DNA from 4 places in the Selenihalanaerobacter shriftii genome. Region 2 is predicted to be linked to each of the others. Evidence: riboswitches for the same ligand, from Rfam matches in the RefSeq annotation. Region 2 holds a riboswitch; each other region holds the start of a gene.
The links. Region 2 has a riboswitch for cyclic di-GMP ahead of B5D41_RS01670 (hypothetical protein). Riboswitches for the same ligand answer to the same signal wherever they lie in the genome.
Positions count from the first base shown of each region.

Region 1: linked by a shared signal. The riboswitch ahead of B5D41_RS10295 (methyl-accepting chemotaxis protein) and the one ahead of B5D41_RS01670 (hypothetical protein) in region 2 are both predicted to bind cyclic di-GMP.
Region 3: linked by a shared signal. The riboswitch ahead of B5D41_RS14005 (ATP-binding protein) and the one ahead of B5D41_RS01670 (hypothetical protein) in region 2 are both predicted to bind cyclic di-GMP.
Region 4: linked by a shared signal. The riboswitch ahead of B5D41_RS03635 (methyl-accepting chemotaxis protein) and the one ahead of B5D41_RS01670 (hypothetical protein) in region 2 are both predicted to bind cyclic di-GMP.

Region 1 is NZ_FUWM01000018.1:37,295-39,505, reverse strand. It holds partial or broken gene tatC (twin-arginine translocase subunit TatC) at 41-704, shown strand; cyclic di-GMP riboswitch class I at 1,016-1,103, shown strand; gene B5D41_RS10295 (methyl-accepting chemotaxis protein) at 1,149-2,211, shown strand, end outside.
Region 2 is NZ_FUWM01000004.1:57,358-59,568, reverse strand. It holds gene B5D41_RS01675 (hypothetical protein) at 1-678, shown strand, start outside; cyclic di-GMP riboswitch class II at 867-953, shown strand; gene B5D41_RS01670 (hypothetical protein) at 1,073-1,660, shown strand; gene B5D41_RS01665 (COG1470 family protein) at 2,035-2,211, shown strand, end outside.
Region 3 is NZ_FUWM01000021.1:14,407-16,617, reverse strand. It holds gene B5D41_RS11165 (AzlC family ABC transporter permease) at 1-288, shown strand, start outside; gene B5D41_RS11160 (AzlD domain-containing protein) at 291-593, shown strand; cyclic di-GMP riboswitch class I at 705-798, shown strand; gene B5D41_RS14005 (ATP-binding protein) at 914-2,211, shown strand, end outside.
Region 4 is NZ_FUWM01000006.1:48,383-50,593, reverse strand. It holds gene B5D41_RS03645 (AfsR/SARP family transcriptional regulator) at 1-205, shown strand, start outside; gene B5D41_RS03640 (hypothetical protein) at 432-611, shown strand; cyclic di-GMP riboswitch class I at 797-890, shown strand; gene B5D41_RS03635 (methyl-accepting chemotaxis protein) at 997-2,211, shown strand, end outside.

The sequences.
Region 1 (2,211 bases), on a different contig from region 2:
TTAATTTAATCTAATATATTTTAAAGATGGAGGAATAATTATGTCAGATATACAGATGTCATTAGTTGAACACTTAACTGAATTAAGAAAAAAGTTGCTAATTTCTATTGGTGTTTTAGTTATCTTTTCAATAGGTAGCTATCTATTTGCAGAGCAGATAATAGATATATTAACTCATCCAGTTGGAAAAAAATTGGTCTATCTTACTCCTCCGGAAGCTTTTTTCACACAATTAAAAGTTTCTTTTTTCACAGGCTTTTTAGTAGCTCTACCAATTATTCTTTATCAATTTTGGAAGTTTATTTTACCGGGACTTAAAGGTAGCGAAAAGAAATCTTTATTGATATTAGTGCCTTTATCATATTTATTCTTTATAGGTGGAGCTGCTTTTGGATTTTTTGTAGTGATTCCTTTTGGTATTAAGTTCTTTTTAGGTTTCACATCTAATAATCTAGAAGCAATGTTTTCTTTAAGTAAGTATATTTCTTTTAGTTTTTGAGTTACCATTATTAATAACTCTATTAGTTAAATTAAATTTAATTACTTCTCAATTCTTAACTACTAATCGAAGATATGTAATAGTCAGTATTTTTGTTTTTGCTGCTATATTGACACCACCAGATATTATTTCACAAACTATGATGGCTTTACCATTAATTTTACTTTATGAGGGAAGTATTATTGTAGCTAAAATAATTGAATAAGATAAATAATAAATTTATTAAAGAATAAAGCCTGTGACTTTGATTAACATGAGGACACAGGCTGTTTTTTTATTATATTCTCTGGGATCCTTACTATTTAGAGTTCATTAGATTTGGCTGTTATTTAAATTTGATAATATAATGCTAGTGGATTACAAATACAATATTTTGTGATGATTGTCACAAAATATCCGGGACAAATATAACTTTATATTACAATTATTTTAAATTAAAAGGTATTACAGTAATAATAAGGAAATTATAATATAATAGATTAGAATCATAATTATGTACAATAAAATAGTATTTTAAATTTTAGAGGGCAAACCTGTTGAAAAGCAGGGACGCAAAGTTATGGGGCTAAATCCTTTAAAGGATTTAGCTTGCCAGACTGCATTTTAAGGCCCTTGAGGGGCCTTTTTTTATTTAAAAAGGAGGGGTAAGATGCGTTTAATTAATAAAGAAATGTTTGATATTGATGTCGAACGTACTTTGAAAAGCCGGCTATTATTGAAAACATTGATTTTTTCTGGAATATTGGGATTGATTGGTCTGTTATTACTAGGTGTCTTTACTTATAATACAGCGACAGATGGTCTTCAAAAATTATCTACTGAAAAATTAGAGACTATATCAAATGAGTTAAATTATTATTTTAATGAAGTTAATATGTCACAAGAAGAATTAATTAAGAATTTAGATGATCTTGATGCCAAGGAGAAGAAATACTTTCAAAATGGAACCGGACAGATTTATATAATAGATAAGCAAGGAAAAGTATTATATGGAAAATCCAGTGATAGCTTAAAACTTATTGATCATATTCAGGAAAATAAAACAAGCAGATTAGAATATGAGGTTAATAATAATAATATGATGGCCACTTATGAATATAATTCAGATTTAGGCTGGTATATAATAGTTGCAGATCAGATTAGTAATATGACACGGTTTAATAAAGATGTAGCTTGGACGATGATAATTACATGTCTTGTGGCTATGGCATTAATGGGGACAGGTGCTATTTTTGTAACTAATAATATTACAGGTCCTATTAATCAATTAGTAGATATTTTAAATAAGACAGAGCAGGGGGACTTGACTGCTCAAGTTAGCTTTGCTTATCGTGAAGATGAATTAGGAGTTTTAGGTACTACTTTTAATAATATGATTGATAAGCAGGGTGATATTATAAATCGAGTTAAGGTAGCAGCTCAAACAGTAAGTAGCTCTAGTGAGGATTTATCGACTACTATTGACGAATCAAATCAATATATTGGGACTACTACATCTAATATTACTGAGTTATCAGCTAGTATTGAAGAAATAGCATCAAACACTGAAATGGTTTCTTCATCAGCGGAAAGAATGAATACAACAGTTGATAATGGAAGCAAGTCTATTGAGCAAGCTGTTACTGAAATGGAGTCTATTCGCAATATGGTAGAGGAATCAGCAGGTATAATTGGGAATTTAGGTGAAAAGACAAAAGAGATTGAAAAAATTA
Region 2 (2,211 bases):
AGATTTGAAAGAAGGAAGGAGAGAAAATTTGATTCAAAATCAATATATTATATCGTTAATGAGCTCCAAGACAATAGGGGAAATTCAATTTCGCCTAAATATTTGCGTGCCAAAATGTCAGGATGGTCTGATTATCATGCCTTAGATAACTTTATTAAATTCTTAGATGATGATGACTTAAAGTCAACAGTTAAATTCAAGTTAGCTAAGGAAGCCTGGTGGAAGGTACCGAGTGGGACCTATAAAGGATGGCTAGAATCAGGAAAGTCACCGGCAATTAGAGTCATAGTACATATAAGGTCTTATACAAATGTGAGTGTATATCCAGATAATGTTGAAATTAATGCTACTAGCGGGCCTGGAATCTATAAACCAGAGGAGAAGGCAAGGCTAAAAGTTGAAGCAAATCATCATAATTGGCTTCTTAATATAAATACTGAACCTTTAATTTATCAAGGTGATAGTGATGATGAGGCCAAGATTTTGCCTAAAAATATTCTGTTAGCATTAGGAGATTCAGAATATTCTTATAATAAAATGGACGAAAAAATGATAATTAATGGTAGCAATTACAGACGAGGGATTAATACAGATATTTCTTTGAAGGTAAAAGTAGGTTGGAAGCATACTGCTGGTACATATAAAGGGAAGATCAATTTTACACTGACAAATAGATAATTATATTTAAAATTTTTGATATTAAAAGTTTAATAGGTTTTCGTAATTAGTAAGGAGTCTTTATTCTCAATAATTACGAGGTAATATTAATTAGGAGGTGATATTTGCTTAAAGGGGAGTAGTAAAGGGACTGTTTTAATATCAGGTCGTGTTGGTAAGGACATAAAATATAAGAACGTATAAACTTCTTACTCATTGGAAGCTAAGACTTGTCATTCCTTAACTGGTCATCAATGGAGTGATAGTGAGCTAGTGATGAAACCGGCCAAGAGTAAAACGAGCGATCGAGGAGGCGAAGAAGTGTTATCCTTTAACTGGTCACCAATAGGGTAGCAGGGAGCCAATGGTGAACCCGGCCGCGAGTAATTTATAACCAATGAGGAGGAGAAAATTAATGAAAAAATTAATGATTTTCGGATTAGCGATGATGTTGGTATTTGGTATGAGTGTGGTTTCTATGGCGGCTGAACAGTTAGATAAAAGTGTACTTGGAGTTGACTTAACAGTTGAGGAATATGCAGAGATTGGTTTTGATGAGGCTAGTTATAATTTTACTTTTTTAGCTCCGAATGTAGATAATAATGGTGATGGACCAAGTCATTTCTTTCCGTTTAATGTTAAGTCTAATACTCCTGTAACTATAACTGCAACAGAAGGGTTGACTTCGTTACTTCAAGGAATGGTTCCTGAAGGTAAAGTATGGACTGGTGGCGATAGAGGAGATACTATAGTCTCACCATATATGACATTTGCTGATGAGAATCAAAACTTTCAAAATGGAAATGACTCTTTTGTAAAGTCTGGAGCAAATGATGGTGATGGTTGGACTAGTAAATTAAATTCTGATGCAGGTAACAATAATTATACTCTTTATTTAGGTGCTCAATGGTTCACAGATAAAGACTGGTGGGAATTAGAGGCAACAGATGGTGACAAAGAATTTAATCTTCAATTGACAGTAGCAGCTCCACAAACTTTATAAATATTAGATATATTAAGAAGGCGAGACTAAAATCTCGCCTTTCTTTTAATATAAATGATATTATCAGCAAGTGAATAAATTAAAATTCAAATAAGATATAATTTAACTAATGACATTATTAGCTTTTAAGTTTAATGTAAAGGTTTACATTTAGCATTAGTATTTAAATTAATAGCTGAATAGTTAGTAATAATATTAATTTGTATTATTAATAAAATATATGACAATATTTTAACTAACAATTTATGTAAGTTTTTAAGATTATAATGAATAATAATTAACTCAAACAAAATTTTATTTATAGCTTTATATGATAAGTAAATAACATAATAGAGTTAAGATAATTATAGGCTATAAGGTAGGGGGAGATAATTATGGATATTAGTTCAGTTTATATGAAATTGAAAGAAAAATCAGAGCATGTTTTAATGCTAAAAATAATAATTATAATTATTACTATTTTAATATTTACTCAAAATGGCTTAGCTGTTGGTGTAAAACCTTTAGTAATTGATTTGAGTATGCAACCTGGTGATATTAAAGAATTCACC
Region 3 (2,211 bases), on a different contig from region 2:
AGTTGGGTTTTAGGAACTGCCGGAGGAGTCTTCTTAGGTATGGGATTACCACAAACACTTCAAACTAGCATGGGAATTGCTCTTTATGCTATGTTCATTGGGATATTAGTTCCTAATTTAAAGAAATCTTATGCAATCTTAATTGTATCTTTGATTACAGTAGTAATTAATACTTTTTTAAGTTGGACTTCATTTTTTAGCAGTATTTCAACAGGATGGAGAGTAGTAATCACAACTATATTAGCATCGGCACTTGGAAGCTATTTCTTTCCTAAGGAGGCGGTTTAGTAATGGAAAATTTAATAGTTTTAATAATTGGTATGGCTGTGGTTACTTATGTCCCTCGGATGTTACCTATTGTTTTATTACAAGATATGGAGTTACCTAATTCTTTGCGGAGATTTTTAGAGTTTATTCCGTTTGCAGCCATAGGTGCATTGATTTTTCCGGGAATTTTATCATCTACTGGAAGTAAAGAATCAGCAATTATTGGTGGAATAGTTGCAATCAGTTTAGCTATTTTTGAAATCAATTTATTATTAATAGTAGTTAGTAGTATTTTTGGAGTCTTTTTCTGGGAAATAACATTTTGATTATTCAATTATTTAGATAAAAATGCAGGAATTTACTGTTAGAGTATATAAATAAAGTAATATGGAAAATATTACTAAAATATAATATTGTTTTTAAAAGATTATATTAATCCTCGAAAATGGCACATCTATTGAAAGATAGGGTCGCAAAGAGTTAAATCTAAGGCAAGATCTTTGATTTTGTTATGATTGTTAACTTGTCGAAGGGAATAGGTTCTAAAGATGTTAAGATTATTTTAGAAGTATTAAGCCTTATTTCTCTTAGATATGCTAAAAGAGGAATAAGGTTTATTCTATTTATAAAAAAAGGAGGTGAATTTATGAAAGGTGTTTTCAATAAAATACAAGCTAGTATTAAGAATAAATTAATAATATTATTTTTAATACTATTATCAATAGCTATAATTACTATAAGTTATTTAGAATTAAAAACAACAAAAGAAATAATAAAACATAATTTTATTAAAAAGACTATTCATGAAATTGAACAAGCTGATAATATGATTAACCTATATCTTCAAACTTTAAAAGAAGACTGTAAGATGTTAGCAACAAATCCTATTATTCAGAATCTTAACCAGCAAACTTCTACTTCTTATGTGAATAAATCAACAAATCAGGCATTACAAAGGATTAGTCCCAATCCAAAGCTTCATAGACTATTTAAAAATTTCATTGAATCACATTCTAAGTTATCATATGTATATATTACAACTAAAAATGGAAGTTATATACAGTGGCCTAAAAAAGTAAATGTAAATAATTATAATCCCAAAACAAAGCCTTTTTATAAAAAAGCTATAAAGAATAAAGAAGATGTAATCATAACAGATCCTTACTATCAGTCTTTCAACAAATCATTTAATATTAGTTTAGCTACAACAATTGATAATGATCATGGAAAAACTATAGGAGTTCAAGGGATGGATATTAAACTAGATAGTTTAGTAAGGATAGTAGAGGATATTAAAATTAAGGACACAGGATATATAATTCTAGCTACTGATGAAGGAATTATTTTAGCAAATCCTAAAAGACCAGAATTAAACTTTCAGGATATCAGCAGCCTTGAAATTGAAGAATTAAATAATATAAAGGAAATGCAAAAAGCCAATTTTGAAACAGTTATGAATAATAAGGGGTATTTTATCAGTCTATATACTTCTCCTCAGACTAATTTAAAATTTATATCAATAATTGAAAAGGCTGAGTTGATGAAAATTTCAAATCAAATATCCAAAGTAATATTTTGGATAATACTTATAGTTGTAATTGCTATTATAATACTTAATATAATTTTAACTAATAAATGCTTACAACCTTTAACTATAGTTACTAATTTTGCTCAGAATATTTCTAATAATTTTAGTGATGATAAGTTGAGTATTTCATCATTAGAAGTAAATTCTAATGATGAAATAGGAGAATTAGCAATAGCTCTTAATAAGATGCAAGATAGATTATATAATAGGGTAACCAGATTGAATGAAACAAATGAAAAGTTATATAAAAAAAAGAAAGAGTTACAAAAATATTTTGATATTTCAGAGGTCATATTTTTAGTTTTAAATCAAGATAAAGAAGTAACTTTAATTAATAAAAAAGGATGTGAAATCCT
Region 4 (2,211 bases), on a different contig from region 2:
ATGTATTAAATTAACAGATAGAATGTTAGAGATTAATAAACACTTTGAACAGGCATATTTTTATAAAATGAAAAGCTATAATCAAATGGGGCAACGGTCTTTTGCAATTAAAGCTTATCAGAGTTGTAAAAAAGTTTTAAATGAGGAATTAAAGATTAATCCTAATTCTAGGATAGAAGAGTATTATAGGTCAATAACTTTATAGTTTGAATATATTAAAGGAGTCATCTTATTAATAAGATGACTCCTTTAATTATTTATTTAGGTATGTAAGTACATTGTAAGTGAGATGTAATCAGTTAGAAAGGTTAATATGTTAAAATATAGTAGAATAAGAATTATATTAAAGGAATTGGAATAATAAATGAAGAATAAAAAACTATTTGTCATTTATATATATAGGCTAAAAAGATTTTGAAAGGAGAAATGGTTTGAAACCAAATAGTAGTGAACTTAATGAACTGAATATGACACTAAATAAAAAATTAGTAAAATTATCTAAGTTAGTTGAAGTAAAGAATGATTTAGTAAATAAAGAAATCATAAATTTGAGCAAAGAAATAGATAAAATAGTATTAAAGATACTTAATAAAGAAGGAAAAAAGAGATAATAGTCGAAATAACTAATATAATATACAAGAAATATACTTTATATATAAATGCATACATAATAAGCTTATTAGCGACAAATTTTTTGTATAAACTTATATAATTTATAACTACATAATATTTTATAGGATGTTTTTTATATGATATTGCATGTGCGACAACTCACAAGATTAATAATTAAAATTTTCCGTGAGAAAGGCATACCTTTTGTAAAGAAAGGGACGCAAAGCTATGAGTCTAAGGTATAGTTGATTTTATACTAAGACTGTCTGGCTTCCATGGGATAGGTGTAACAACAAACCTTATCCCTAATTAGGGATAAGGTTTGTTGTTTTTGGCTTTTATCATATATATTTAGAGATTTAAATTAGTTAGGGAGGTGATAGCTTGGCTAAATCTAGTCAGGTATTTCAAAACATAATAGATGACTTAAATTATAGTTTGAAGCACAACATAGAATCTTTAGAAGATATCATTGATAAGACTGAAGACTTCTATGGATTGATTTCAAACCGATTACCTGAGATTGAAGAGAATATAGATGAAACTATTGAGGAAACTAAATTATTAATTAATTATTTTATAGAAACTGATGAACCTGAATCTGAAATCGATACTAACTTTCAAATGAATGAGGTGTTAGAAAACTTAGAAGAGAAGATTCATCAGGTCTATGATTCATTATCAGCTAGAGATAAAGTATCTGAGATATTAGATGATTTTATAATGGATAATGATGAAGAAGAAGCTCAATTCATGGAAGTATTAAATTTAATTGAAGAGTTAGAAGAAGTATTAAGTGAGCTAGAAGACCTTTCAATTAATGCTATTATAGTTTCAGCTAAGGCTGGCAAAGATGGGGCAGGCTTTAGAGTGATCTCTAATGAGATTAATCGTTTAGCTGCTAATATTAAAGATAAGTATGAATTTATTGAAGAGAGTATATTAACTTTACAGAAGTGGTATCAAGGGTTTACAGGTGATTTAAATGAGTTAGGAACAATTGAAGAAAATATTTCATCTAATTACCGAATGGAAATTAAAGAGATATTTGAAGATATATTAGATTCATTACAGACTATTGCAGATATGTTAAAGGACTTTATGGGACATATTCAACAATCTGTAGAACCTATCTACGATATTATTATTCTAGCTCAAAATCAAGATATAATTAGACAGAATTTAGAGAACTTAATTGAAATTATGTTAAGTACTCAACAAGAGATTAAGGATTTTGAGGTAGCTAATAGTGAAGAGGAAGTTATTTTAAACAAGTTAGTCTTTATTACTGAAGTGTTAAATTTATCTAAAAAATTAATGAATAACATTTTGAAGCAATTACACGATTCATTATTCACGATTCAAGAAGAGTTTACTCAGATGAGTTCTGATTTGAATGAGATTAGAGAGGATGGGGAGCAGTTAAGTCTCTTTTTTGCTGGAGGTTCTAATGGATCTGGATCGACAGATAAGGTTAGTTTAGAATTGATTTATCAAAGATTAATTGATTTTATTCCTAAATTAACAAGTGAATTAGAGGGAATAGAAGATAGATATTCCCATTTAATCAGTGATAAAGCAGTGTTTTATGAAAATATG